2 regions of the Arsenicicoccus sp. oral taxon 190 genome follow, and region 2 is predicted to be linked to the other one. Evidence: riboswitches for the same ligand, from Rfam matches in the RefSeq annotation. Region 2 holds a riboswitch; the other holds the start of a gene.
What was found. A riboswitch is a leader RNA that binds a small molecule or an ion and turns the genes downstream of it on or off. The one in region 2 is predicted to bind thiamine pyrophosphate.
Positions count from the first base shown of each region.

Region 1: it holds a riboswitch for thiamine pyrophosphate, as region 2 does, so the genes downstream of both, thiM (hydroxyethylthiazole kinase) here and ADJ73_RS06895 (ECF transporter S component) in region 2, are expected to answer to the same signal.

Region 1 covers NZ_CP012070.1:385,810-399,848, reverse strand. Annotated here, with positions in the region: gene ADJ73_RS01875 (hypothetical protein) at 1-253, opposite strand, end outside; gene ADJ73_RS01870 (inorganic phosphate transporter) at 269-1,498, opposite strand; gene clpB (ATP-dependent chaperone ClpB) at 1,844-4,399, shown strand; gene bioD (dethiobiotin synthase) at 4,488-5,189, opposite strand; gene ADJ73_RS01855 (aminotransferase class III-fold pyridoxal phosphate-dependent enzyme) at 5,186-6,286, opposite strand; gene ADJ73_RS01850 (amino acid permease) at 6,452-7,894, shown strand; gene tenA (thiaminase II) at 7,929-8,576, opposite strand; gene thiD (bifunctional hydroxymethylpyrimidine kinase/phosphomethylpyrimidine kinase) at 8,573-9,412, opposite strand; gene thiE (thiamine phosphate synthase) at 9,409-10,140, opposite strand; gene thiM (hydroxyethylthiazole kinase) at 10,137-10,952, opposite strand; TPP riboswitch at 10,942-11,044, opposite strand; gene ADJ73_RS01825 (LppX_LprAFG lipoprotein) at 11,155-11,874, shown strand; gene ADJ73_RS01820 (MFS transporter) at 11,864-13,564, shown strand; gene ADJ73_RS01815 (hypothetical protein) at 13,669-14,039, shown strand, end outside.
Region 2 covers NZ_CP012070.1:1,461,262-1,475,300, reverse strand. Annotated here, with positions in the region: gene ADJ73_RS06935 (nitrate reductase subunit alpha) at 1-331, opposite strand, end outside; gene ADJ73_RS06930 (helix-turn-helix transcriptional regulator) at 328-1,203, opposite strand; gene ADJ73_RS06925 (MFS transporter) at 1,440-2,771, shown strand; gene ADJ73_RS06920 (MFS transporter) at 2,869-4,266, shown strand; gene ADJ73_RS06915 (helix-turn-helix transcriptional regulator) at 4,388-5,215, opposite strand; gene ADJ73_RS06910 (signal peptidase I) at 5,616-6,722, shown strand; gene ADJ73_RS06905 (LPXTG cell wall anchor domain-containing protein) at 6,719-7,615, shown strand; gene ADJ73_RS06900 (ATP-binding cassette domain-containing protein) at 7,671-9,974, opposite strand; gene ADJ73_RS06895 (ECF transporter S component) at 9,955-10,605, opposite strand; TPP riboswitch at 10,650-10,755, opposite strand; gene ADJ73_RS06890 (DUF4235 domain-containing protein) at 10,793-11,107, shown strand; gene ADJ73_RS06885 (hypothetical protein) at 11,111-11,506, opposite strand; gene ADJ73_RS06880 (FtsX-like permease family protein) at 11,637-14,039, opposite strand, start outside.

The DNA of each region.
Region 1 (14,039 bases), 1.1 Mb from region 2:
TGCCGAAGCCGGAGGCGACGATGATCGTGATGCCGGTGATGATGGCCGCGGCGACGAGCGCGAAGCACAGGATGCCAATGACCCGACCCACCGGGTGGGGGCGGGCGGTGCTGTCGATCTCGGCGCTGCCGCCCTGGCCGTAGGCCATCGCGCGGATGCCCGTGGCGAAGATCGCGGGGAGGCCGGCGCCGAGCAGCAGGCCGACGGCGAGGACCTTCCAGGCGGCGTCGAAGAGGAGCTCGAGGTTCTTCATGAGGTGGTCTCCTGCTCAGGCCCGGACGTCGGCGGACGCCGCGATCGCCTCGTTGGCGTCGTCGCGGGTGTCCCACTCGTCGTTGACGTTGTTGTGGTCGATCGGCTTCTGCCGCGAGCGGTGGTACATGTAGCCGGACAGGGCGCACAGGATCGCGAAGATCACGACGACGCCGGCCAGACCGCCGATGACATGGCCGATGAACCACATCACCGCACCCACGACCGCCGCGGACGGCAGCGTGATCAGCCAGGCCGCGACCATGCGCGCGGCGACGCCCCAGCGCACCTCGGCGCCCTTCTTGCCGATGCCGGTGCCGAGGATGGAGCCGGTGGCCACGTGCGTGGTCGACAGCGCGAAGCCCAGGTGGCTGGACACGAGGATCGTGGCCGCCGACGCGGACTCGGCCGCCATGCCCTGGGGGGAGGCGATCTCGACGAGCCCCTTGCCGAGCGTGCGGATGATCCGCCAGCCGCCGAGGTAGGTGCCGAGCGCGATCGCGAGGGCGCAGGACAGCTTGACCCAGAACGGCACCGAGTGGGTGTCGGTGTGGGAGCCGTAGGCGATGAGGGCGAGCGTGATGACGCCCATGGTCTTCTGCGCGTCGTTGGTGCCGTGGGCGAGGGAGACCAGCGAGGCCGACCCGATCTGGCCCCAGCGGAAGCCCGACTCCTTCCACCGCTCGTTGACGCCGGTGGTGATCTTGTAGATCAGCCACGTGCCGGTGGCCGCGACGACGGCGGCGATCACGGGGGACAGCAGCGCGGGCATGATGACCTTGCCGAGGACGCCGTCGAGCTTGCTGCCGTCGCCGTTCCACTTCACGCCGGCCCAACCGATGCCCGCGATGGTGGAGCCGATCAGGCCGCCGAAGAGCGCGTGGGAGGAGCTGGACGGCAGGCCGAGCAGCCAGGTCAGGAGGTTCCAGACGATGCCGCCGATGAGGCCGGCGAGCACGATGAGCAGCAGCGCCTGGCCGTGGTCGGCGACCAGGGAGGTGATGGGGGAGCCGTCCTTGTTCTGGATCTTGATGACGGCGTTGGTGACGGTGAGGGCGACCTCGACGCTCAGGAAGGCGCCGACGAGGTTGAGGATCCCGGAGAGCAGCACCGCGGTCTTGGGCTTGAGCGCCCCGGTGGCGATGGACGTCGCCATCGCGTTGCCGGTGTCGTGGAAGCCGTTGGTGAAGTCGAAGGCCAGGGCCGTGATGACGACCAGCACGAGGAGGATGAGGGAAACGTCCACGCCGACCATTGTGGCCACCTCCAGCACGCCGCTGAACCCGCTGGGCGGATTCCGCACCGTTGGGCACCAAGTGTTAACCCGGGTGACGCCTGCGGTTGGCCGCAACCGGTGGTGACGCGGATCAAACGGACACGATGCTGTGACGGAGATCACGCCATGGATCGTTCATCGTTGGCGGGGTCGGCGGGGCTCGGTCGGTCGCGCGGCCGGTTCCCGCGACCCGGTGACGGTCGAGGTTGAGCGGAATAGACTCAACTTTGACGGGGTTGTCGCCAGTGAAGCCGGGCTTGCCGGCATACGAGACCCACGGCCCGCAGGGCCGTCAGACCCACCGAGGAGCCGCACATGGAGCTGACCACCAAGGCAGCCGAGGCCGTCAACGCGGCCGTGCACGACGCGACCTCCGCGCACCACGCGCAGGTCGAGCCCGCCCACCTGCTCGTCGCCCTGCTCGGGCAGCAGGACACCACGACCGGGCCGCTGATCGCCGCGACCGGCGCCACGCCCCAGGCCGTGGGCGCCGCAGCCGCCCGAGTCCTCGCCTCCCTGCCCACCGTGACCGGCAGCACCAGCACGCCTACCGCCTCCCAGGCGACCCAGGCCGTGCTGCAGCAGGCCGGCAACGCGGCGGCCGCGATGGGCGACAGCTACATCTCCACCGACCACCTGCTCGTGGCGATCGCCCGCAGCGGCAGCTTCGGGCTGGACGCGGCGGCGCTCGAGGCCAAGATCCCCGAGATCCGCGGCGGCCGCACGATCACGTCCGCCAACCCCGAGGGCACCTTCGAGGCGCTCGAGAAGTACGGCACCGACCTGACCCAGGTCGCCCGCGACGGCAAGCTCGACCCGGTCATCGGCCGGGACTCCGAGATCCGCCGCGTCGTGCAGGTGCTGTCCCGCCGCACCAAGAACAACCCTGTGCTGATCGGCGAGCCCGGCGTCGGCAAGACCGCCGTCGTCGAGGGCCTCGCCCAGCGCATCGTCGCCGGTGACGTCCCCGAGAGCCTGCGCGGCAAGCGCCTCATCTCCCTCGACCTCGGCGCGATGGTCGCGGGCGCGAAGTACCGCGGCGAGTTCGAGGAGCGGCTCAAGGCCGTGCTCGACGAGATCAAGGGCTCCGACGGTGAGGTCATCACCTTCATCGACGAGATCCACACGATTGTGGGCGCCGGCGCCACCGGTGACTCCGCGATGGACGCCGGCAACATGCTCAAGCCGATGCTGGCCCGCGGCGAGCTGCGGCTGATCGGCGCCACCACCCTGGACGAGTACCGCGAGAACATCGAGAAGGACTCGGCGCTCGAGCGGCGCTTCCAGCAGGTCTTCGTGGGGGAGCCGTCCGTGGAGGACACCATCGCGATCCTGCGGGGGCTCAAGGAGAGGTACGAGGCGCACCACAAGGTCGCCATCGCTGACTCCGCGCTCGTCGCGGCCGCAGCGCTGTCCGACCGCTACATCACCGGGCGGCAGCTGCCCGACAAGGCCATCGACCTGGTCGACGAGGCCGCGTCCCGGCTGCGCATGGAGATCGACTCCTCGCCCGTCGAGATTGACGAGCTGCGCCGCCAGGTCGACCGGCTCCGCATGGAGGAGCTGCACCTCGAGCAGGAGACCGACGCGGCCTCCCGGGAGCGGCTCGAGCGGCTGCGCAAGGAGATCGCCGACCGCAGCGAGGAGCTCGCCGGGCTCAACGCCCGCTGGGAGGCCGAGAAGGCCGGCCTCAACAAGGTCGGTGACCTCAAGGCCAAGCTCGACGAGGCCCGCTCGCGCGCCGAGGTGCTGGTCCGCGAGGGCCGGCTCAACGACGCCGCCCCGATCATGTATGGCGAGATCCCCCGTCTCGAGCGGGAGGTCGACGAGGCTCAGGCCGAGGAGCAGCAGGATGCCGGCGCCGGCACCGCGCCGATGGTGCAGGAGGAGGTCGACGCGGACGCGATCGCCGACGTCATCTCGTCCTGGACCGGGATCCCGGCCGGTCGGCTGCTCGAGGGCGAGACCGAGAAGCTCCTCCACATGGAGCAGGTCATCGGCGAGCGCCTCATCGGGCAGGCCGAGGCCGTGCGGGCCGTGTCGGACGCGGTCCGGCGGGCGCGGGCCGGGGTCGCCGACCCCAACCGTCCCACCGGGTCCTTCCTCTTCCTCGGCCCGACGGGTGTCGGCAAGACCGAGCTGGCCAAGTCGCTGGCCGACTTCCTCTTCGACGACGAGCGGGCCATGGTGCGCATCGACATGTCGGAGTACTCCGAGCGGCACTCCGTCGCCCGGCTCGTCGGAGCCCCTCCCGGCTACGTCGGCTACGAGGAGGGCGGTCAGCTGACCGAGGCGGTCCGCCGGCGCCCCTACAGCGTGGTCCTGCTCGACGAGGTGGAGAAGGCCCACCCGGAGACCTTCGACATCCTGCTGCAGGTCCTCGACGACGGTCGGCTGACCGACGGTCAGGGCCGGACGGTCGACTTCCGCAACGTCATCCTCGTCATGACCTCCAACCTGGGCTCGCAGTTCCTCGTGGACCCGACCCTGGACGAGACGGCCAAGCGGGAGGCGGTCATGGCGACCGTGCGGTCCTCCTTCAAGCCGGAGTTCCTCAACCGGCTGGACGAGGTCGTGATCTTCGACCCGTTGTCGATGGACGAGCTCGGGCACATCGTCGAGCTGCAGGTCGCGGAGATGGGCCGCCGGCTGGCGGACCGGCGGATCACCCTGGAGGTGACCGAGGCGGCCCGCGAGTGGCTGGCGCTGACGGGCTACGACCCGGCCTACGGCGCGCGGCCGCTGCGGCGGCTCGTGCAGCGCGAGATCGGCGACCGGCTGGCCAAGGCGCTGCTGTCGGGCGAGGTCCAGGACGGGCAGACCGTGGTCGTCGACCGCGACGGCGACGCCGACGCGCTCACCCTGGGCTGACCGCTCGCCCCAGTCGCAGATCTTCGGGTTGCAGCCCGAAGATCTGCGACTGTCGTGAAGCCCGGCCCCTCCTGCGAGCCTGCGAGGGTCAGAGGATCGGGAGCCAGGCGCCCGCCCGGTCCTGGAAGGTCTGCGGATCCCACGACCCCGCCCCCTCCGGGACCTTCCCCAGGAGGGGAGCGCCCGTGACGGCGGGCAGGTCGTCCACGTTGAGGCGCTCGGCGAGGCCGGGGGACTCCGGCCACGACCCGATCACGAAACCGAGGCACTCCAGCCCCCGCAGCTGCAGCGCCTCGGCGGTCAGCGCGGAGTGGTTGAGCGTCCCGAGGCCGGCCGTGGCGACCACGATGACGCCGACCGTGAGGCCGAGCTCCTGCAGGCACAGCGCCAGGTCGGCCAGCGTGCCACCCGCCAGGTCGAGCCGGACCAGCAGCCCGCCCGCGCCCTCCACCAGCACGATGTCGACGTCGTCGCGCCGCGCGACCTGGGCGATCTGCGAGGCGAGGACCGGCACCGGGGGGAGCTCCCGGCCCGTATGCCGTGCCGCCGCGTCCGGGGACAGGGGATCGGGCAGCCGCACCAGCTCGACCGTCTCCACGCCGCCGGCCAGCCGGTCGACGACGGCCAGGTCGCCGTCCTCGCCCGGCTGGAGCCCGGTCTGGCACGGCTTGACGACGGCGACGCGCAGCCGCTGCTCCTGGAGCCCGACGGCGAGCGCCGCGGTGGCGATGGTCTTGCCGACCTCGGTGCCGGTGCCGGTGACGACGATGATGGGTGCGGGGGTGCTCACGGGTCCAGCCTCTCAGGGGTGGGCGACGGCGACGGCCTCGACCAGCGCGCCGGTGATGGTGGCCACGTCGTCGTCGGTGCAGGCGTAGGGCGGCATCGTGTAGACGAGGTCGCGGAAGGGCCGCACCCACACCCCTCGGTCGAGCGCGGCCCGGGTGACCTCGGCCACGCGCACCGGCTCGTCGTGCACAGCGTCGCCGCCAGTGTGAGGTAGCCGCCGGTCAGGGCCTTGCCCACGCACAGGATGTCGGGGACGACCCCGCACCGGTCGACGGCCCACAGCGTCCCGGTCCGCCCGAGGCCCGTCGCGATCTCGTCGGCCACCAGCAGCGCGCCGGAGCCGGCGGCGAGGGAGGCGAGCACGCGCACGGCATACGGGCTGTAGACGTGCATGCCGCCGGCGCCCTGCAGGACCGGCTCCACCACCACGGCCGCGATCTCGGCCGCGTGCTCGGCATAGAGCGCGCGCGTCTCGCGCTCCCAGGCCGCCATCGCCGGGTCGGACCCGTCCAGGTCGAGGCCCGCGGGCGGACGCGGGGCGAAGACCTGCTCCGGCAGCACCCCGGTGAAGAGCGTGTGCATCCCGCTCACGGGGTCGCACACGCTCATCGGAGCGACGGTGTCCCCGTGGTAGCCGCCGCGGATCGTGAACATCCGCCGTCGCGGGCGCCCGAGGGCCACGTGGTACTGCCAGGCCATCTTGAGGGCCACCTCCACCGCGACGGAGCCCGAGTCGGCGAGGAAGGCGTGCTGCAGCGGTGACTCGTCAGCCTGGCCGCTGGGAGCCAGGGCGACGAGCCGCCGCCCCAGGGTCACGGCCGGCTCGTGGGTGAGGCCGCCGAACATCACGTGGCTCATCGCGCCCAGCTGGTCGCGCACCGCCGCGTCCAGCTCCGGGACGGCATAACCATGCACCGCGCACCACCACGAGGACATCGCGTCGACCACCTCCCGTGGGCGGCCGTCGACCTCGAGCCGCAGCCGCACGCCGCGGGCGCTGCGCACGAGATAGGGGTCGGCCGCGGCCGGGAAGGTCGAGTAGGGGTGCCACAGGTGCCGTCGGTCCCACGCCAGCAACGACTCCTGAACACCGTTCATGAGGCCAGTATGCCGCCCGCCCCTCCCTGCCCTCGCCCCCCCGGAGGCCCCCACCGCCGCCGATAGCGGCACCCCGATGTCGGGGGGATGCGCTGGGGTGCATAGAATCCCAGGCGCACCGTCCCCACCACCCATCGGGGGCACCAATCTGACAGCGAGGTCAGCATGGCCACAGTCGATGCTCGTCCGCCCGGCGACCAGCCCAACCAGCCCACCACCGGGTCCGGCGAACAGCTCCAGCGCAACCTGTCCAACCGTCACGTCCAGCTCATCGCCATCGGCGGTGCCATCGGCACCGGCCTGTTCATGGGCTCCGGCAAGACCATCCACGCCGCCGGCCCCTCCATCCTCCTGGTCTACGTCACCGTGGGGGTGATGCTCTTCTTCGTCATGCGGGCGATGGGCGAACTGCTCCTGCACAACCTCGACTACAAGTCCTTCCAGGACTTCTCGGCCGACATGCTCGGGCCGTGGGCGGGGTTCATGTCCGGCTGGACCTACTGGCTGTGCTGGGTCGTCACCGGCATGGCGGAGATCATCGCGGTCGCGGGCTACTGGGACTTCTGGGTCCACGACAAGACGCTGTCGATCCTGCTGGCCGTGGCCATGCTGGCCTTCCTGCTCTTGCTCAACCTGCTGACCGTGCGGCTCTTCGGCGAGATGGAGTTCTGGTTCGCGATCATCAAGGTCGTCGCCATCATCGCGCTGATCCTCATGGGGCTGTTCATGCTCGTCACGGTGTTCCGCTCGCCGGACGGCACCAAGGCGTCCGTGACCTACCTGTGGGACCACGGCGGCTTCTTCCCCAAGGGCGTCAACGGCTTCTTCGAGGGCTTCCAGATCGCGGTCTTCGCGTTCGTCGGCATCGAGCTGGTCGGCACCACGGCCGCCGAGACCAAGGACCCCACCCGGACCCTGCCGAAGGCCATCAACTCGATCCCGATCCGCGTGATCATCTTCTACGTCTTCGCGCTCTTCGTGATCATGACGATCACGCCGTGGAGCTCGATCAACCCCGAGGTCTCGCCCTTCGTCAACCTCTTCAGCCTGGCCGGGCTCGCCGCGGCCGCGTCCGTGATGAACTTCGTCGTCCTGACGTCCGCCTCGTCGAGCTGCAACTCGGGGCTCTTCTCGACCTCCCGGATGCTCTACGGCCTGTCCCACAAGGGTATGGCGCCCGCCACCTTCGGCCAGCTCTCCCGGCGCCACGTCCCCCGCAACGGCCTCTTCGTGTCGGTGCTGCTCGTGGGCCTGTCCGTCATCCTGATGCTGAGCGACACGGTGATGGGCGCCTTCACCGTCGTCACCACCATCTCGGCGGTGCTGTTCATTTTCGTCTGGGGGATGATCCTGGTCAGCTACATCGTCTACCTGCGCCGCCACCCCGAGGCCCACGCGCGCTCCACCTACAAGATGCCGGGAGCGCACGTGATGCCCTGGGTGGTGCTGGCCTTCTTCGCCTTCGTGCTGTGGGTGCTGACGCAGTTCGAGGACACGCTGCAGGCCATGATGTGGACGCCGATCTGGTTCGTCCTGCTGGTGGCGAGCTGGTTCGTGGTCCGCCGCAGGGTCCGTCACGACGACTCCACCACCGAGGTGTCCGCCTGACGCGGTCAGACCCGCCCAGCCGGCCGGCGGTAGGTCAGACCGGCCAGGTCTCCTGCCGCCAGGCGGCGTCCCAGAACATCCACTCGTAGCGCGCCGCCGTCGCGTAGGCCTCGTGCATCCGCGCCACCACGTCGCCGTCGGCCCCGGCGGCGCACCGGTCCACGATGGCCTTCGCGCGCGACACCGAGGCGGCGAACTCCGCGTCGGAGTACATCCCGATCCAGTCGCCGTAGGCGTGCCCGTCGAGCGCCCCGGCCTGCCGCAGCAGGTGGTCACCCACGTCCTGGTAGATCCAGAAGCACGGGAGCACGCCGGCCGCGGCCACGGCATACGAGCCCTGGGTCGTGAGCGAGGCGAGGTAGGACGTGTAGGCCAGGCACGTGGGGGAGCGGCGCGCGGCCGCGAGGTCGGCGACGTGGGTGCCGTGCAGCTCCCGCTCGACGACGACGGTGGTGCGGGCGGACTCGGCCCAGAAGAGCATCTCGTCGGGGTCGGTGGCCTGGCTCGCGAGCGCGGCGAGGACCCGGCCGTAGTCCGCGAGGTAGAGCGCGTCCTGGGCCATGTAGTACGCGAAGCGTTCGCGCTCGAGGGTCCCGTCGGCCAGCCCCTGCACGAAGGGGAGCTCGTCGATCGCGGACCGGACGTCCGCGGTGTGGGTCCAGGCGTCGGCGGTGAAGGTCATGGCCTGCTCCAGGTCTCGTGGAAGTGGTGGACCGGCCCGTGCCCGTGGCCGACCTGCAGCTCGTCGGCGTGGCGCAGGGCCTCGGTGAGCCAGCGCTTGGCGTCCTGGACGGTCTCCGTCCAGGTCTCGCGCTGGGGGCGCAGGGCGGCGAGGGCGGAGGACAGGGTGCACCCGGTGCCGTGCGTGCTGCGGGTGTCGATGCGCTCGCTCCACCCGGCGACGGTCGTCTCGGCGTCGGCGTAGACGTCGGTGGCCCGGTCGGGCTCGTCGAGGTGACCGCCCTTGAGGTAGACGCGGCGGGCACCCTGCTCGACGAGGCGGCGGGCCTGCTCGAGCATCTCGCCGGGGGTGGTGGCCTGCGCCGTGCCCAGCAGCAGGGCGGCCTCGGGCAGGTTGGGCGTGACGATGCTGGCGAGGGGGACGAGCTCACGGACCGCGCCCACCGCGTCCTCGGTGAGCAGCCGGTCCCCGCTGGTGGCGACCATGACGGGGTCGAGGACGATCGGCAGCTCCTTTCGCTCCTCGGCGCGCAGCCGCTCGACGGCGGCCCTGACGGCGCCGGTCACCTCGGCGTCGGCGAGCATGCCGATCTTGACGGCGTCGGGGGTGATGTCGGCGAGCAGGGTGTCCAGCTGCTGCGTCACGAAGTCGGCGGGCACCGCGTGCACCCCCGTGACGCCCTGCGTGGACTGGGCGGTCAGGGCGGTGAGGACGCACATGCCGTAGGTGCCGAGCGCGCTGAACGTCTTGAGGTCGGCCTGGATCCCGGCGCCCCCGGAGGGGTCGCTCCCGGCGATGGACAGAGCCTTGGGGGGCGGGCCGGCTGCCGCGGTCATGGCGTCACCTCGTGAGTCGGGTCGGTCGGGTCCGTCAAGTCGGTCGGGTCTGTCAAGCCCTTCGAGTCCGTATGCCGCGCCGCCGCCTCCCGCCACCGGGCCAGCAGGGTGGCGGCCGCCTGGCGGGGGTCGGGCGCGGCGCAGATGGCGCTGACCACGGCGGCGCCGTCGACGCCGGTGCCGGGCAGCTCGTTGATGCGCGGCGCGGAGATGCCGCCGATCGCGACGGTGGGCCAGGGGCTCGCGGCGGCGAGGGCGGCGATGCCCTCGGGTCCGGCGGGCGTGGCGGCGTCGGGCTTGGTGGCCTGGTCCCACACGGGGCCGAGGCCGAGGTAGTCGAGCGTGCCGGCGGCCAGCTGCCGGGCCGCGTCGACGTGGGCGAGGGTCTGGCAGGACAGGCCGAGCAGCCGGTCCGGCCCGAGGATCTCGCGGGCCCGCTCCGGGGACAGGTCACCCTGGCCGACGTGGGCGCCGTCCGCCCCTGCCGCCTCGACGAGCTCCACGCGGTCGTTGAGGACGACCGGGACGCCGGTGCCGTGGAGTGCCTGCACCACCGACCGGGCGATCTGCAGGAAGTCGGCGTCCGACGCGTCCGGGTCCCGGACCTGCACCAGCGTGGCGCCCCCGGCGACCGCGTCCCGGGCGACCTGGGCGACCCGGTCCGGGCCGCCGGACAGGGCGGTGTCGGTCACGAGGTAGAGCGTGAGGTCGCAGCGCGGGCGACTCATGACAGCCGCACCCCGACGGCCAGCTCGGTGGGGGTGACCAGCGAGATCTCGTCGAGCAGGTGCACCGCGAAGCTGCCGGGCCCGCGGGAGCGCCCGACCGCGCGGTCGGCGGCCACGGTGAGCAGCGCGGTCGCGCCGGTCGCGGCGACGAGGGGGTCCTCGCAGACCGCGGCGAAGCCCGCCATCAGCGCCCCGAGCGCGCACCCCACCCCGGTGACCCGGGTGAGCAGCGGGTCGCCGTTGTGCACCCGCACCAGCCGGTCGCCGTTGGTGAGGTGGTCGACCGCGCCGCTGACGGCGACGACGGTGCGGCGCTGCGCGGCCAGCTCCCGCGCCCGGTCGAGGACCCGCTCGGGGGAGTCGGCGCTGTCGACGCCGCGACCGCCCACGCCGCCGAGCAGGCCCGCGATCTCCGAGCCGTTGCCGCGCACGATCGTCGGTGGGTGCAGGTCCATCAGCGAGACGGCGACCTCGGTGCGCCAGGGGAGCCCGCCGGCGGCGACCGGGTCGAGCACCCACGGGGTGCCGGCGTCGGCCGCGCCGGCGACGGCCTCGCGCATGGCTGCCGTCGTGTCGTCGTACGGCGTGCCGGTGTTGACCAGGAGCCCACCCGCCACCGTCGCGAAGAGCCGGGACTCGTGCGGGTTGTCGACCATCGCCGGGGCCGCGCCCGCCGCGAGCAGCAGGTTGGCGGTCCACTGGGCGACCACGATGTTGGTGATGCTCTGGACGAGCGGCGAGCCGTCCCGCAGCGCGGCCAGCGCGTCGGCGAGCTGCTCGGGGGTCACCGGGGGCGTGGGGGTGCGCGTCATGCGACGTCCCTTCGCTAGTGCGAGCTAGATCAGGTTCGACGGGTGTGATCTCAGCCTCGGCCGTGGTGGTCGTGGCACCCCGCGTCGTCCTTGCACCCTAGCCCACGGGGTGGTGGCCCGAGCGGGGTGGCTGCGGCTGCGGCGGTCGATGGCCTACGGTCGGTGGTGGACGAGGGGGAGCGACGACCAGGGGGAGCACCACATGACGGTCAGCACCGGGGCGCGGGGGCGCCCCACCAGGACGTCTGCCGCCGCGCTGCTCACCGCCGTGGCCGTCGTCACGGCCGGCGGCTGCTCCGGCGGGGAGGACCAGCGCCCCGAGCCGACCGCCGCCGACCGGCTCGCCGCCGCGAAGCGCCAGCTGGACACCTCCTCGTCGGTGCGGGTGGCGATCAGCAGCCCGGACTTCCCGAGCGGAGCGCAGGGGGTGAGCGCCGCGGAGGGCGTCGCGACCCACCAGCCCGCCTTCCAGGGGACGCTCACCGTGCGGGCCCGCGGCCTGTCCGGCACGGTCGACGTCGTCTCGGTCGACCGCAAGCTGCACCTGCGGCTGCCCTTCACGCCGCGATTCGTGCAGGCCGACCCGGCGCAGTACGGCGCCCCGGACCCCGCGCAGCTGCTGTCGCCGGACCGCGGGATCAGCTCGCTGCTGACGGCGACCCGATCGCCGCAGCTGGGGGCCAAGCAGCGCGACGGCACCGCGGTGCTGCAGACCGTGACCGGCACCATCCCGGGCGGCGCGGTGGCGGACGTGCTGGCGACCGGGGACCGGCAGGGCAGCTTCGCGGCGACCTACACCATCGCCGACGACGACCGGCTCCGGTCGGTGCAGCTCAAGGGCCCCTTCTTCGCCGGCTCCCAGTCCACCTACGACGTCCGGCTGGACGGGTATGGCGAACCGGTCACCGTCCGTGCGCCCTGACCCCCGCCGACGGCCGCACGCGCTGCTGACGGCCGCCGCGGTCGGTGTCCTGCTCGCTGCCGCCGACACCTATGTGGTCGTGCTGGCGCTGCCGGACATGATGACCGGCGTCGGCCTGGGCGTCGACGCGATGCAGCGGGCCACCCCGATCGTGAGCGGCTTCCTCCTCGGGTACGTCGCGACGCTGCCGCTGGTCGGCCGCCTCGCGGACCTCGTCGACCGCCGCCGGGTCCTGCAGGGCCTGCTCGCGGTCTTCCTCGTGGGGTCGGTGGTCACGGCCCTGGCCGTCGAGCTGCCGGTGCTCGTCGCGGGGCGGGTGCTGCAAGGGCTCGGCGGTGGCGGGCTGGTCCCGGCGACCCTGGCCCTGGTGGCCGGGGGCTGGCCCCCGGACCGTCGCGGGGTCCCGCTCGGCGTGGTGGGGGCCGTGCAGGAGCTCGGGTCGGTGCTCGGCCCGCTGCTGGGCGCCGCCGTCCTGGCGGTCGGCACGTGGCGGGACATCTTCTGGCTCAACGCGGTCGCGGCGGTCGGCCTGTGGCTCGTGGTGGGTGCGCTGGCGGGGCTGGGGCCGCGGGTCGGCATGCGGTCGCTGCCGCTGCTGCTCGGGCTGGTCGCGCTGGCCCTGGCCCTGTGGGCGCCGCCGGCCCTGGTGACCGACCTGACCTGGGGATGGGGCTACGTCCCCCTCGGTGGCCGCGCCCGGGTGCAGACCCCGCTCGGGGTCGCCGCGCTGCTGCTGCTGATCGTGTGGCTGCTGGTGTCCTGGCCGCGGTGGCGGTCGCTGCGGCGCGAGCTCGACCTGGTCGGCGCGGGTCTGGCCGCGACGGCCCTCGGCTGCCTCGTGCTGACCTTCGCGACCTCGGACCCGGCCGTGGAGGTGGTCGGCCGCACCGCCTGGTGGTGGGTGCCGCTCGGGCTCCTGGCGGCGATCGCGTATGCCGTCCGCCACCGCACCGCGGCGCGCCCGCTCGTGGCCCGGGGCGTGGTGCGGGGGACCGGCCTGCGCGCGCTGGTGGTGTCGTTGCTCGTGGGCGCGGCGCTGGCGGCCGTCGTGGTGGACGTGCCCGTGCTGGCCCGGCTGACGGTGGCGCAGAGCCAGGCGCAGGCGGCGTTCGTGCTGCTGAGGTTCCTCGTGGGGGTGCCCGTGGGCGCGCTCGCGGGCGGGGCCCTGCTGCGGCGGCTCGGGCCGGCGCCAGTGGCCACCGCCGGGGTGGCGCTGGCCGCGGTCGGTCTCGCCGACATGGCGCGGTGGGGCACGGGGTCCCTGGCGACGCCCTGGTCGACGGTGTCGCTGCTGGTCGTGGGCCTGGGGCTGGGCCTGGCCGTCGCCCCCGTCAACGCCGCCGCGCTCGACGCGGTCGAGGCTGCCGCCCACGGGATCACGAGCTCGCTGGTCGTGCTCGCGCGGATGATGGGGATGATCGCCGGCCTGGCGCTGCTCACCGCGGTGGGGCTGCGGCGCTTCTACGCGGCGACGGCCGCGCTGCCGGACCCGACCGACCCGCAGGCCCTCCTCGGGGCGGCGCTGCTGCAGGTGCAGACGGTCTTCTGGGGCGCCGCGGCGTGCTGCGCCGTGGCTGCGGTGGTGGCGCTGACGCTGGGAGGCCGACGGACACGGCCCGCTGCTGACGGCGCGGTGCCGCAGGGGACGCCGTCGACCACCCCGCGTGCGGCGGCGCGACCGGACGGGTGACGCGCTGTCCACAGGCAGGGCGGCCGCCGCGGCGATCCGCGCCCGGGGCCTGAGGCTGTGGACGACCCGGGACGGTCGCCGTCCCGTCGGCCCAGGATCGGGCCATGGACATCTACTCGATCATCGCCGACCGCCCGCTGACCGACCCCGAGCTCGTGCGGCAGGTGCTGCGCGACACGCTCCGGGGCCCGGACACCGAGCCCGACCTGGGCTTCATGCTGTGCGACCTCAACGGCCGGCTGGTGACGCCGCTGCTGCTCGCCGGGCTGGCGCCGCCCACCGACCCGGCGCAGGTCCGCTCCCTGCTCGACGCCACCATCGGCACGCTGTGCCGGCACGGGTCGGTCGCGAGCTATGTCGTCCGGCACGGTCCGGTGCACGCGACGGCGCCGGACCTGCAGTGGCAGGAGGCGGTGCAGCGCTACTGCGCCGGCACGGGGGTGCGGGACCTGGGCTTCTTCGTGGTGGGGACGCG
Region 2 (14,039 bases):
AGCCGCGGGGCTCGTACTCCGGCCGGTCCCCGCCGGTCGACGGGTAGTCCGTCTGCTGCGCCTCCCAGGTGATGATCCCGTCCTTGACGTAGACCTTCCACGAGCAGGAGCCGGTGCAGTTGACGCCGTGGGTGGAGCGGACGACCTTGTCGTGGCTCCAGCGGTCGCGGTAGAACGCGTCGGCCTTGCGGCCCCCGATCTCGTAGATCGCGCGCTGGTCGGGGCTGACCGTCGCCTTGGTGAAGAACCGGCGGGTGCCGACCAGAGCCTCGGCGAGAGGGCTGTCGATGCCTGAGGGGCCTCGACCTCCGCGGGTGGTGGACGTGCTCATGCATCTCTCCTGCGGTTGGTGGAGCGTCGGGGTCGGGGGCGAGACGAGGGGGCGCCTGGGTGCACCGGGCTGGCCGAGAGTGCCCTCACCGTATGCCGGAGCGGCGTCGCGGTCACGAGCCGTGCCGTGGTGACCGCGATGTCGTCGTGCGGGACGAGCGTGATCTCGACGTCGGGCTCGCCCAGCCGCTCCAGCACGCCGGTGAGCAGGCCACGCCGGAAGGCGTAGAGCACCGGGGCGTGCCGCGCGGCGATCGCGAGGAAGGGCGCCGCGGTCAGCGTGAGCGCCACCTCCCGGCCCCCGTCGACAAGGGCGATGTCGTGCCGGAACCCCCACGCCTCCATGACCGCCACGACCTGCTCGGCGGTGCGCAGCCACTGGCCGGGCGTGTCCGCGGGCGCCCACGGCGTCGGGTCCACGTCGGCGTGCTCGCGGGCCCAGTCCCGCGCCAGCGGGAACATCGTCGTCGAGCCCTGCGGCTCCGGCAGCCCCCACGTGGAGGTGACCAGCGAGGAGAGCTCGCGGTGGGCCGGGTCGAGCCGGACCCCGGCGGAGACCAGGTGGTAGAGCTTGCGGGGCCGACCCACGGCGCCGCGCCGCTCGGCGCGCGCCTCGACCACGTGGGCGTCCAGGAGCACCTCGAGGTGGAACCTCGCGGTCGTCACGTGCACGTCGACGCGGGTCGCGATCTCCTGCGCCGACAGGCCCGGCCGACCATGCACCGTCAGCGGGGCGGCGGCCAGCACGTCGATGATGCGTCGGCGCATCGACGGCGCCAGCAGGCTGGGGCGGTCCCCCGCGTCGGGCCCCCACGCGGCGACCGGGCCGCTGCGCCGCAGGGCCGGGGCGGGGCGGGTGGCCGGCTGCGCCATGGCACCTCTCCTCCAACCTCGGGGTGGTCGTCCTCCAAACTGAGGAACACCGACAGTCTAACCATGCACCCGGGACACCGCTAAAGGTGGGGGGTGCCCCCCTCTTAATTCGAGGCATGTGCCAAACTCACTGGTGAGGTCGTCCGCTAATCGCTTCAGTCCCGCCTCCGGGAGCAGCGGTCAGCAGCGGCCGAGGCACCACCCGAGCTAGTCCTCTTAACTCTCAGGAGAGACCCGTGAGCACACCCGCCACGACAGCGGCAGAGCAGCTGCCCCGCGGCGCCAACCGCGTCCTGACCTGGTCCACCATCGGCTTCACCGTGATGTTCGCGGTGTGGATGATGTTCGGGATCCTGCAGAAGCCGATCCGGGCCGAGCTGCACCTGTCCGAGGAGCAGTACTCCTGGATCCTGGCCGCCGCCATCCTCAACGGCTCCATGTGGCGGCTGCCCGCCGGGATGATCACCGACCGCATCGGCGGCCGCAAGGTCATGACGGCGCTGCTGCTCGCGAGCGCTGTCCCGGCCTACCTGGTCTCCCAGGCGCGGTCCTACGCGATGCTGCTGCTGCTCGCCTTCCTCGTGGGCTTCGCCGGCAACTCCTTCTCCGTGGGCATCGCGTGGAACTCCGCCTGGTTCACCCGCGCCCGGCAGGGCTTCGCCCTCGGCCTCTTCGGGGCCGGCAACGTGGGCGCCTCGGTGACGAAGTTCATCGGGCCCCCGCTGATCCTCGGGACCGCCGGCGCGACCTACCTCGGTGTCGTCAAGGGCGGCTGGCGGCTGATCCCCGTGATCTACGCCGTGCTGCTGGTGGTGCTCGCGGCGCTCACGTGGTTCGGCACCCCCCGGGAGGACCGGATGCCGGGGGCGAGCAAGCCCATCGCGGAGATGCTGGCCCCGCTGCGGCAGGTCCGCGTCTGGCGCTTCAGCCTCTACTACGTGGCCGTGTTCGGCGCCTACGTCGCCCTGTCGAGCACCCTGCCCAACTACTACCAGGACACCTTCGGGGTCTCGCTGACCAACGCCGGGCTGCTGACGGCGCTGTTCATCTTCCCCGCGTCGCTGCTGCGCCCGGTCGGCGGCTGGTTCTCCGACCGCTTCGGCGCCCGCAAGGCGATGTACGGCACCTTCTGGATGATGCTGGCCACCACCGGCGTGCTGATGATGCCCGCCGGGCACCTCGTCGTCAGCCACCCCGACGGCCGGCAGACCGAGCACCTCGCCTACAGCCTTGGGATCGTGCCGTTCACGCTGATCGTCTTCCTGCTCGGCTGCGCCATGGGCGTCGGCAAGGCCGCCGTCTACAAGCACATCCCGGAGTACTTCCCCGACAACGTCGGCTCGGTCGGCGGCCTGGTCGGCATGCTCGGCGGCCTCGGCGGCTTCTTCCTCCCGCCGCTGTTCTCCTACAGCAAGGCCTGGTCCGGCTTCCCGTCGAGCACCTTCTTCGTCCTGTTCGTGCTGACCGCGATCTGCCTGGCCTGGATGCACCTGACCATCGTCCGGATGCTGCACCAGCAGTCCCCCCACCTCGCCCACCAGTTCGACCACGCCCCCGCCACCGCCTGAGCGGTCCGGCGCGTCGCCCGACCGCACCCCCACCAAGCCGCGTCCCGCCATACGGTCGAGACGTCCCACCTCATCACGACGAGAGAGACGACCAACGATGAGCACCGCAAGCACCGCCCGCCAAGGAGGTGAGTGGCTGCAGTCCTGGGACCCGGAGAACGACCAGACCTGGGACAAGGCTCTCGCCTGGCGCACCCTGTGGATCACGACGTTCACGCTGACCATGTGCTTCGTCGCGTGGTTCCTCCCCAGCGCGATCATCCCCAAGCTCAATGCCCTCGGCTACACCTTCACCAAGACCGAGCTCTACTGGATGTCCGCGATGCCCGGCCTCGCCGCCGGTCTGCTGCGCATCGTGTGGATGGTCCTGCCGCCCATCATGGGCACCCGCAAGATGGTCGCCCTGACCACGCTGCTGCTGTTCTTCCCGATCCTCGGGTGGGGCGTGCGCGTCCAGAACCCCTCCGCCCCCTACTGGGAGCTCATGGTCCTGGCCTTCCTGGCCGGCATCGGCGGCGGCGCGTTCTCCGGCTTCATGCCCTCCACGTCCTACTTCTTCCCCCGGCGCATGCAGGGCACCGCGCTCGGCCTGCAGGCCGGGATCGGCAACTTCGGCGTCTCCCTGGTGCAGCTGCTCACGCCGTGGCTCATCGGCTTCTCGATGATCGGCTTCCTCGGCGGCTCGCAGGCGATGAAGGTCCCCGGCAAGCCGAGCAAGGAGGTGTGGTTCCAGAACGCCGCCTTCATCTGGCTGCCGCTGATCGTCATCGGCGCCCTGTGGGCCTGGACGGCGCTCAAGTCGGTGCCGGTCAAGGCCAACGTCCGCCAGCAGTTCGACATCTTCGGCAACCAGGACACCTGGTGGATGACGCTCATCTACATCATGACCTTCGGCACCTTCTCCGGCCTGTCGGCACAGTTCGGCCTGCTCCTGGGCAACCTCTACGGCTCGGGCAACGCCGCCATCGTCAAGGGCACCGGGGCCTCAGCGCAGATCCTGGTCCAGGGTTACTCCGTGCCCGACCCGGTGAGCTGGGTCTTCTGGGGCCCGCTGATCGGCGCCGGTGCCCGCGTGCTCTTCTCCCCGCTGACCGACAAGATGGGCGGCGCGATCTGGACGCTCATCTCCGGCATCGGCCTGATCGCCTCGATCATCTACACGATCCCCGCGCTGACGCCCGACACCTCCTCCGCGGCGGCGCTGCAGGGTGACTTCCGGCAGTTCCTGATCGGGATGTTCCTGATCTTCCTGTTCGCCGGGATCGGCAACGCCTCGACCTTCAAGCAGATGCCGATGATCTTCGAGAAGCGCCAGGCCGGTGGCGTCATCGGCTGGACCGCCGCCATCGCCGCGTTCGGGCCGTTCTTCTTCGCCCTCGGCATCGGCATGATGGGTGCCACCGCGTTCTACTGGGTCGGCGTCCTGTGGGCCGTGATGTGCACCGCGGTCACGTGGATGCGCTACGCCCGTCCGGGTGCGCCCAAGCCGGGCTGATCCCGCACTCGCCACGGTCAAGGGCCGGTCACCTCGGGTGACCGGCCCTTCGCCGTATGCCGCCGCACCGCCGGCCTGGCCCTTCGTGGGCCGTCGAACGGGCGGCCCTGGCCGCTCGGGCTCAGGCAGGGGCCGGTGGGGTGGCGTCGCCCCGGCGGACGTGGACCAGGTCGAGGCCGTCGGTCACGGCGTCGGCGCCCGCGTCGGCGGTGCTCATGTCGACGGTGCACACCCCGGGGGTCACCATCGGGGTGACCCGGACCGCCGGGTCGGCCACGCCGAGCTGCTCGAGCGCACCCCGCACCAGGCCCAGGTGGATGCCGCACACCACGTCGGGGTGGCGGCGCGCCGCGTCGATCATCGGGCAGAAGGTCAGCGTCGCCTGGCACCGGGTCGCGGGGTCGCCCTCGACGGTCACCGTCTCGCGCGGGTATCCCCACTGCGCCAGGGTGTCGAGCAGCGGCTTCACGGGGATCGCCCCCTGCCGGGTCTGGGCGGTCGTCGCCGGGGCCCGGCGCGCGTCGACCACGCCGGTGGCGTCCGGCGGGGTGTCGACCGCCTCGCGCGGCGTCCCCGAGAGGTGGGCGGCGACCCACGCGGCGCCGGCCCGGTCCGCGGCCTCGGCGCGGGCGTCGCTGTCGTCCTGCGTCGCGAGGGTCGCGGCGAGCACGTCGGCGAGGATCACGTAGGCCGCCGTGTTGACGGGCACCTCGTCGCTGCTGCGTCGATAGACCTTGCGCGGCCGCCCGGGCCGGTCCCGGCGCTCCGGCTGCGAGTCGATGACCCCGGCCTGCTCGAGCTGGTCGAGGTGGAACCTCACCGTCGTGACGTGCAGCTGCAGCTCGTCGGCGAGCTGCAGAGCGGTCCACCGGTCCGGCGCCGCGGTGATGAGGTTGGTGATCTGCCGGCGAACCCCGGAGGACAGCAGGTCGGCGCGTTCCTTGGGCACGGTGTCCTCCGTGGTGGGCGCGGGCTAGTGATGACTACCGAGGGTACTCGCGTGGTCGCGCCACCACGCGTCACATCGCTCAGGAACCAGGGTGAGCGGACTGCCCGAAGGTGAGCGTCCGTTCACGTCCGAATGTGCCTTGTCCGGGTCCGGCTGGGCAGGAGTGGGGTGGATCACGGGCACACCCAGACATGCCGCGCGGGCATTAAGCCACACGGGGGGACATCACATCCTGTCGTTGATCACCCGTAACCAATCGTTGACCGTAGGTGTCGAGCCGCATGAAACAACGGCCCCCGAAGCCACAAACCACCCCCCATGACCACGAAGGAAGACCACCAGGCTGAGCACCGCCACCCTCGCCCAGCCGAAGCAGTCCTCCCGCACCAAGAAGGCCCTCGTGGCCGGCGCCCTCGGCGTCGCGCTGCTGGCCGGTGGCGGCGGCACCTTCGCCAACTGGTACGAGAAGACCACGATCGGCACCGGCGCCGTCACCGCCGGTCACCTCAACTGGACCGTCGGCGCCGCCGCGTGGACCGACCAGAACGGCGCCACCATCGACCCGGCCACCTTCAAGATGATCCCGGGCGACACCGTCACCTACAAGACCACCGTCACCACGGACCTGGTGGGCACCAACCTCAAGGCCAACCTGGCGCTGGACAACTCTGCCCTGACCGGGTCCATGGCGACCTACGTCACCTCGACGACCGCCATCTCCCAGGGCGGCACCGCCATCGCCAACCCGCTCACCCCGGCGAAGAACGGCACCGACGACGTCGTCGTGACGATCACGCTGCCCTACGCCACCGGCAACGCCAACGGCACCGACGCCGAGAACACCACGCTGGGCCGGCATGCAGGGTTACTGATGAGCACCACCGCCCCCGCCACGCGCGGCGCCCGGCGCATCACCCGCCCCGCCCTGCCGGCGCCGGTCCGCCTCGCGATCTCCGTCGTCGTCGGTGGCCTCGCCACGATCGCCCTCGGCCTGCTGGCCCTCACGGTCGTCATACCGATGGTCATGCACTGGGTACCGCTCACGGTCCTGTCCGGCTCCATGGAGCCCACGATCCCGATCGGCTCGCAGGTCATCGTCAAGCGCGTCGAGTCCGAGCAGGACGTCGCGTCGCTGCAGCGCGGCGACGTGATCACGTTCCTGCCCCGCCCGGGCGACAACAGCCTGGTGACGCACCGGATCACGTCGGTGTCCGTGGACAGCGAGGGCGTTCACCACGTCAAGACCAAGGGCGCCCACAACCCCAGCGAGGACCTCGAGGTCAAGACCGTCAAGCAGATCCGGGGCGTCGTGGTCTACCACCTGCCCAAGGTCGGCTACCTGGCCAACGCCCTCAACCGCGACCAGAAGTCCCGCGGCATCGTCGTCGTCGCCGGCGCCCTCTTCGCCTACGCCCTCTGGCAGCTCCTCGGCCTGCTGCGCTCCCGTCGGGTCCAGCAGCCTGCCGCCGTCGCCGACGCAGACGCCCCGCCGCAGGACGCGCCATGACCCGCCGGGCCCGCGCCGCCGCGGCCGCGCTGGGGATCGCAGCAACAACCCTGACCCCGCTGACCTCCGGGAGCACGGCTGCCGCCCTCGGCACGCCGCGCCCCACGGGCGCCGTCGTCGCCAGCAACGAGCTGGTCTACCTCAGGGTGTCGTCGAGTCCCAACGGGCCGTGGGGTTCCACCCTGGCTGGTGGCATCTTCCCCGCTGGCCATCGCATCGCCCCCGGCAAGCCTGTGACCGGCACGTTCTACGTCAAGAACGCCTCGCCGGACACAGCGGTGCTGAGCCTGTCCTCGCTGCCCGACCCGCTCGCCAGCGAAGGGAAGGTCGCCAACCTGTTGAGGGTCGCTGCAGGCATCGACGGACCTGCCGCCCCTTCAGCCACCGACCCGACGGTGGCGGCGCTGAGCACGACCGCGACGGAGCTCGCGACGGCTACGGTGGCACCCGGTCGCGTCGTGCGCGTCGAGCTGGCCGCCTTGCTTCCGTCCAGCACCCGAAGTGCCGAGGGAGAAGACTGCGTGTGGGACACCCCCATCACGGTCTCCCTGGCGATGGCGCCTTCGACCGGAGACAAGGGCATCCCCTCACCCGTGAGCCCGGCCGTCCCGGGCGAGGGAGCGGCCCCTGGGCGCGAGCCGAGCGGGGGCGCCCACCGTCAGGGCCAGGCTGGAGGCGCGCGCGCGAGCCGCGGCACGCGCAACGCGGCACCCGATGCTTTCAGCTCCGCGTCGAGCCCCCTGGCCGGCGCGCTGGCGCACACGGGCGCCGAGGTGATCGTCCTGCTCCTGGCGGGAGGTGGGGCGACCGCGCTCGGCATTCTGCTGCTGGTCCTGGCACGCCGGCGCCGCCGTGACGACGACGCAGCTCCCGCACCCGCCGACGCCCCCTGAGCCCTGGCCCATCGTCATCACTGGTGAGCCCCCGGCGGACCCGGCGACGGCGCGATCACGCCAGGTGACCCACGGCCCCAGCCAGCAGGACCAGCAGCGCGCTAGCCACCACCCCGAGGTCGGTGCGACCCCACCGCGCCGGCTCGGCCCAGGTCCGGCCGCCGGAGCGCATCACCGCCGACGAGAAGCCGCGTGCCTCCATCGCGACCGCCATACGACCTGCCTGCCGCAGCGCCAGGACCAGCAGCGCGAAGGTCAGCCCCGCCGCGTCCCGCACCCCCCGGCCCAGCACGCCCCGCACCCGGCGCACGGCGCGCAGCTCTCCCACGGTCGCCCGCAGCTCGTCGAACCGCTGCAGCGCCACGGTGGCCGCCACCACCGGCCGCGCCGGCAGGTGCAGGCGTTGCCCGAGCGCGTCGCCGAGCGCGAAGGGTTCGAGGTATCCGGCCAGGACGACGCCGGGCAGCGCGGCGGTCGTCATCCGCAGGGCGGGCAGGAGCGCCGCGACGGGGTCGCGGGCCTCGGACCACAGCCAGTTGCTCCACCACAGGGACACGGCGCCGATCGCGAGCGGGACCAGCCGGAGCACCGGTTGCGGCCACCGCAGCCCGCACAGCGCGAGCAGGACCAGCAGCTCCACCCCCAGCACCCCGAAGCCGGCCGCGACGCCCGGCAGCGCCAGCCCGACCACCGCGGCGACGACGCTCAGCAGCAGCAACGGCAACGGCGAGGCGTATGCCGCCAACCCCTGCCCCCGACGCCGCGGCTCCGCGACGGGGCCGCCCGGCCGCGCGAGGGGCTGCTCGCGCGACGCGTGGGCGACGAGGTCCCGGTCGTGGCTGGCCATCACCACGGTCCCGCCACCCGCGGCGTGCGCCGCCGCCAGCCCGGCCACCACCGCCCAGGTCTGGCGGTCCTGCCCCACCGTGGGCTCGTCCAGCAGCAGCAGCCCCGGGCGGTGGACGAGGGCGGCAACGATCGAGAGCCGCCGCTGCCCGCCGCCCGACAGCGCGTGGGGGTCCGAGGCGTGGCGCTCCCCCAGCCCGACGAGGTCCAGGAGGGCGTACGCCCGGTCGCGGGCCGCGTCGTCCTCGAGGCCGAGGGCCCGGGCCGTGGCGAGGGACTCGTCCCACACGGTGCGCGCGACGATCGGCAGGTCCGGGCGCTGCGCCACCCAGCCGAGGTGCGCGGCGTCCCCCGCCGAGGTGCGAGGCTGATCGAGAGCGCTGTCGGGACCGAGGCCGGGACGGCTGTCGGGACCGCTGGCCGCCGCGCGGTCCGGCACGCTCAGGGAGACCTCGCCCGCCGTCGGTGCGAGGAGCCCGCCCAGGCAGGCCAGGACCGTCGACTTGCCCGCCCCGGAGGCTCCGGTCAGGGCCACGACCTCGCCCGGCCGGGCCTGCAGGGACACCGAGCTCACGGCGACGCGCGGCGGGTGCTCGACCTGCCACGACGCGAGCCCGGGCTGGACGGCGCGTTCGACGCGGTCCAGGCGCGCCTGCACGAGGACCGGGTCGTCGGTGCCGACCAGGTCGGTGGGGACCCGCAGCGGCTGCGGCGCCGCGACCCCCGGCACCCACAGACCCCGCGCCGCGAGCGCCGCGCCCTGCTCCGCCAGCATCGGTCGCAGCGGGCCGTCGGCCACGACGCGGCCCCCGTCGCCCAGCACCAGCAGCCGGTCGCAGACGTCCATCCAGTGCTCGAGCCGGTGCTCGACCACGACGAGCGTCGCCCCCGAGGCCGACACGGCTGCGACGACCGCGTCGCGCACCGCGCGGGCCGCGTCGGGGTCGAGCATCGAGCACGGCTCGTCGAGCAGCAGCAGCCCCGGGCGCAGCGCCAGGACGCCGGCGAGGGCGAGGCGTTGGGTCTCCCCGCCGGACAGCGCCCGGGTCTCGTGGGAGGCGGCATACGGGAAGGTGACCGCGTCGAGCGCGGCGTGCACCCGCGCCCAGGTCGCGTCGCGCGGCACCCCGGCGCACTCGGGGCCGAAGGCGACGTCCCGACCCACGGTCCGGGCGACCACGGCATCGCCCGGGTCCTGCAGCAGCAGGCCGACCTGCCCGGGGCCGGAGAGAGAGCCGGAGCCGGAGACACATCCGGAGATGGAGACCGAGCCGCTGAGCTCACCGCCCCCGGTGTCCTCGAGCACGCCGGCCAGGGCCCGCAGCAGCGTGGACTTGCCGGATCCTGAGGCGCCGGCGAGCAGCACCCGGTCCCCGGGCTCCACCTGCAGCGTCACCTCGTCGAGGACCGCGGCCGCGGCGCCGTAGGGCCGCCAGGTGAGGGTCTCGACCTCGACGAGAGCCCCCCTCGGGCCCTCGTCGAGGCCGGGCAGGTCAGCGGAGGTGCGACTCACGGGCTTCCTGGGCCGGGGGGAAGGCGTCGACGGCGCCGGACCGCGCGAGCGCGGCCACCAGGGCCCGGCCGCCGACACCGGCGATCAGGGCCCCCGAGATCAGGCCGAAGGCCAGGTAGACGAGCTTGTGCGGCCACGCCAGGTCCGGCGCGTAGGCCCACCACTCGTAGGCGCAGATCTCCAGGACCGCCGCCAGCACGCCGCCGGCCACCGCCGCGGTCAGGTCGAAGCGACGCCACCGCCACAGGGCGACGGCCAGCTCGACGCCGAGCCCCTGCAGCACCCCGGAGACCAGCACGAGGATCCCCCACTTGTTGCCGAGCAGGGCCTCGACGGACGCCGCGACGAGCTCGACGTAGAGCGCCGCCCCGGGACGCCGGATCAGCAGCGCGCCCGCGACCGCCGGCAGCAGCCAGACGCCGAGCACCAGCGACCCGATGGGGAGGTAGACGTCGGCCGCGCGGCCGACGAAGGGGTAGAGGAAGGTGTCCCAGCCCCAGAACGCCACGCCCAGGGCGACGGCGAGGACGGCCCCGACGACGAGGTCGATCCCCCGCCAGGACAGCAGCGGTCGGCGCGCGAGGACCGACCAGCCGGAGCGGGTGGGGGTGGGGATAGCGGTGGACGTCATACGAGATCTCCTGGCGGTCACCAAGAGGGAAGGCACCCGCGGGCACCTCGAGAAGCTCGACTCCCTTCGCCGGTGCTAACCGGATCAGGTTCGAGGGTCTGCGGATCTGTCCGCACTCTCAGCGCAATCTGCGCTCCCCTGTCGTTGAAACGTGACGCTACCTCGAAAATCGTGTGAGACTCAACGCATGGGACCTAACGTGTGGAAGCTCATCGGGACGGGTGCCGCCATGCTCGCGGGCGTCGTCGCCAACAAGATCGTCAACTCTGGCTGGCAGAAGGCCACGGGCAAGGAAGCCCCCTCCGACCCCACCAACCCCGAGGTGGACTGGAAGGAGGCGCTCGCGTTCGCGGCGTTCTCCGGCCTGGTGATCGGCATCGCGCGCCTCGTGGCGCAGCGGCAGACCGCCAAGGGCTACGTCGCGGCGGTCAAGCGCCAGAGCCACGACCTGGGTGACGTGGACCTGCAGGCCCAGATCGACGCCCGCACCAACAAGGCCTGACGGTCAGGGCCCGAGCACGGCCTGATCCCGAGGTTGCCCCGAGGCCGCCCCCCGCGTGGGGGCGGCGTCGACGCGTGCCAGGGCCCCCAGCTCGGCGGTGAGGGCCGCGAGCAGCGACGCCAGCTGCAGCCGGCGGCGCACGACGTCCGGCTCGCCGGGGTCCTGGGCCGCGGCGAGCGCGCCCGGCAGGTCGCGCAGGAGGATCTGGGTGGTCCGGGCGAGGGCCTCGGGGTCGGTGGCGAGGCCGGGCCGGTCCAGGGCCGCGCGGGCCGAGCGCACCGCGCGGCCGAGCCACACGTCGATGTCCCACCCGAGCGCCCCCACCAGGTCGCTGCTCCGCCGGTCCAGCCGGTCGAGCTGCTCCCGCAGGTGCGCCAGGTGCCCGCGTTCACCTCTCACGGTTCCCCACCTCCTGACCTCAGGCTAGGCGCAGACCCTGGACCCTGTCCGGTCGGTCGGGCCCCGGTCCCGCCTGCCGGTGGCGGGCCGGGTCGCACCCGCCGGACCCGCCCGCCGGTGGCGGGCCGGGTCAGTCCGTGGCCAGGGCCGCGGCGGGGCTCACCCGGGACGCCCGACGAGCCGGTATGACGGACGCCAGCCACCCGGCACCGAGCGCGACGGCGGCGACGAGGCCGAGGCGGGCCCAGGGGATCTCGGCGACGATGGGCATCTCGCCGCCGAAGAGCGCGTGCGCGCCGCCGATGCCGTAGCCGACCCCGAGGAGCAGCCCGACGAGGGTGCCCACGGCCGCGAGGGTCAGGGCCTCCAGCCCGAGCATGGTCCGCAGCTGGCCGCGGGTCAGCCCCAGCGCCCGCAGCAGCCCGGACTCCTGGGTGCGCTCGAGCACCGACAGGCTCAGCGTGTTGCCGATGCCGACCAGGGCGATGAGGACCGCCACCCCCAGCAGCCCGGTGACGACGAGCAGCACGATGTCCATGACGCGCTCCATCTCGGCCCGCTGGATGCCGACGCCCTCGACCTGGGCGCCCTGGATGCCCGCCGTGTCCGTGGCGAGCTGCTCGGCGGCAGCGCCCACGTCCTTGCCGTCGGCGAGCCGGACCCAGGCGGTGGCCCGGGCCTGCGGGTCCAGGCGGGTGAGCGTGGCGGCGGTCACGACGGGCGCCTCGGCGTGGTCCGCCGAGACGTCGGCGCGCAGCTCCACGTGACGCGAGCCGTGGGTGAGGGTGACCGGGTCCCCGGTGCGGACTCCCGGCGTCGGGGGCAGCAGCACGGTGTGGTCGTCGAGACCGGTGAGGAGCTGCTGCCGGCGCGACACGGCGGCGGCGTCCTGACCCGCGCCGGTGACGGTGCTGCGCGAGGACGTCGTCCCCGCCTGCAGCGTGGCCTCGGTGGTGCTGACCAGCGACGCCGCCTGCACCACGCCGCTGCGCCGGACCGTCTGCAGGTCGCCTCCGGACAGGCCGCGCGGCGCCGAGACCAGGGCGTCGACCGGCATCTTCTTGTCGAGCGCCTCGGTGGCCGAGCGGGTGCCGGTGGCGGAGCCGACGCTCATCATCGTGATCAGGGTGACCCCGACGAGCAGGGCGCCGGCGGTGGCCGCGGCCCGGGCCGGGTTGCGTCGGGAGTTCTCCACCGCGAGGGTCGCGGGCACCCCGCCGAGCCTGGCCGGCACCGCCCCCACCGCGCGGGCGAGCGCCGGGATCACGACCGGACCGACGGCGAGGACGCCGAGGAAGGACAGCAGCCCACCCGGCACGCCGAGGAGCATCTCGTGCCGCTGCGCGCCGAGCACGAGCAGCGCGAGCCCACCGGCCGTCAGAAGCGACCCCACCACGAGGCGGACCCGGGTGACGCGCCTGACCCGCGTGACGGCGGTCGGCCGCAGCGCGGCGAGCGGGGCGACGCGGGTGGCCGCCCGGGCCGGCGCCAGCGCGGCGACGACGGTGACCACGATGCCGGTGAGGAGCGGCACGACCACCGCGGGCGGGGTCACCACGAGGTGGCCCAGGTCGAGGGTGGTGCCCTGGGAGAGCCGCACCAGGCCGGCCGCCAGGGCCAGGCCGAGCGCGGTGCCGGCGAGCGCGCCGACCACCCCGACGAGCAGCGCCTCGGCGACGACCGAGCCGCGCACCTGGGACCGGTCGGCGCCGACGCACCGCAGCAGCGCCAGCTGCCGGGTCCGCTGGGCCACCAGGATCGCGAAGGTGTTGGCGATGACCAGCGCCGAGACGAAGACCGCCACCACCGCGAAGACGAGCAGCATCCCGGTGAGGATCTGGCTGCCCTGGGTGAGCTCGTCGACCCGGGCCTGCTTCTCCTGCTCCCCGGTGCGCACGACGAGTCCGTGGGCGGCGGGGAGGGCGGCGACCCGGTCCCGGACGGCGGTGGGCGAGGCGGGGGTGTCGACATACGCGGTCCGGTAGCCCTGCTGCCCGGTCCATGCCCAGATGTCGCGGTCGGCGGCGAACCCGGTGGGGAGACCCGGGGACGGGACAGCGTCGCGGCCCGCCCGCACCACGCCGACGACGCGCGCGCTCACGGTGGCCCGGTCGCCCTGCGCGGCCGTGGATCCGCTCCCGGCCGGCAGCAGGCGCGTGACCTGACCGACCGTGAGGTGGCGGGACTCCGCGGTGCTCTCGGTGAGCGCGATCTCGCCCGGGGCCGCAGGCAGCCGCCCGGCCACCAGCGTCGTGGTCCCGGACAGGGCGGGTGTCGTCTGCAGGACGAGGTGCCCCTGGCGTCCCCCGAGGTCCTGCATCACGCCACCGGTCACCACGGTCCGCACCGTGGCCCCCGGCTGGGCCGACCGTATGGCGTCCGGCAGCCCCGCGGGGATGGTCGCCGGACCCGAGCCGTGGGTGTCGCGCGAGGTGGTGACCACGGCGGCGGCCTGCCCCACGGAGCCGGCCGCGTCGCGGGTCAGCGACGCCCGGAAGGTGTCGCCGGTGGCCAGGGTCGCGGCCACGAAGGC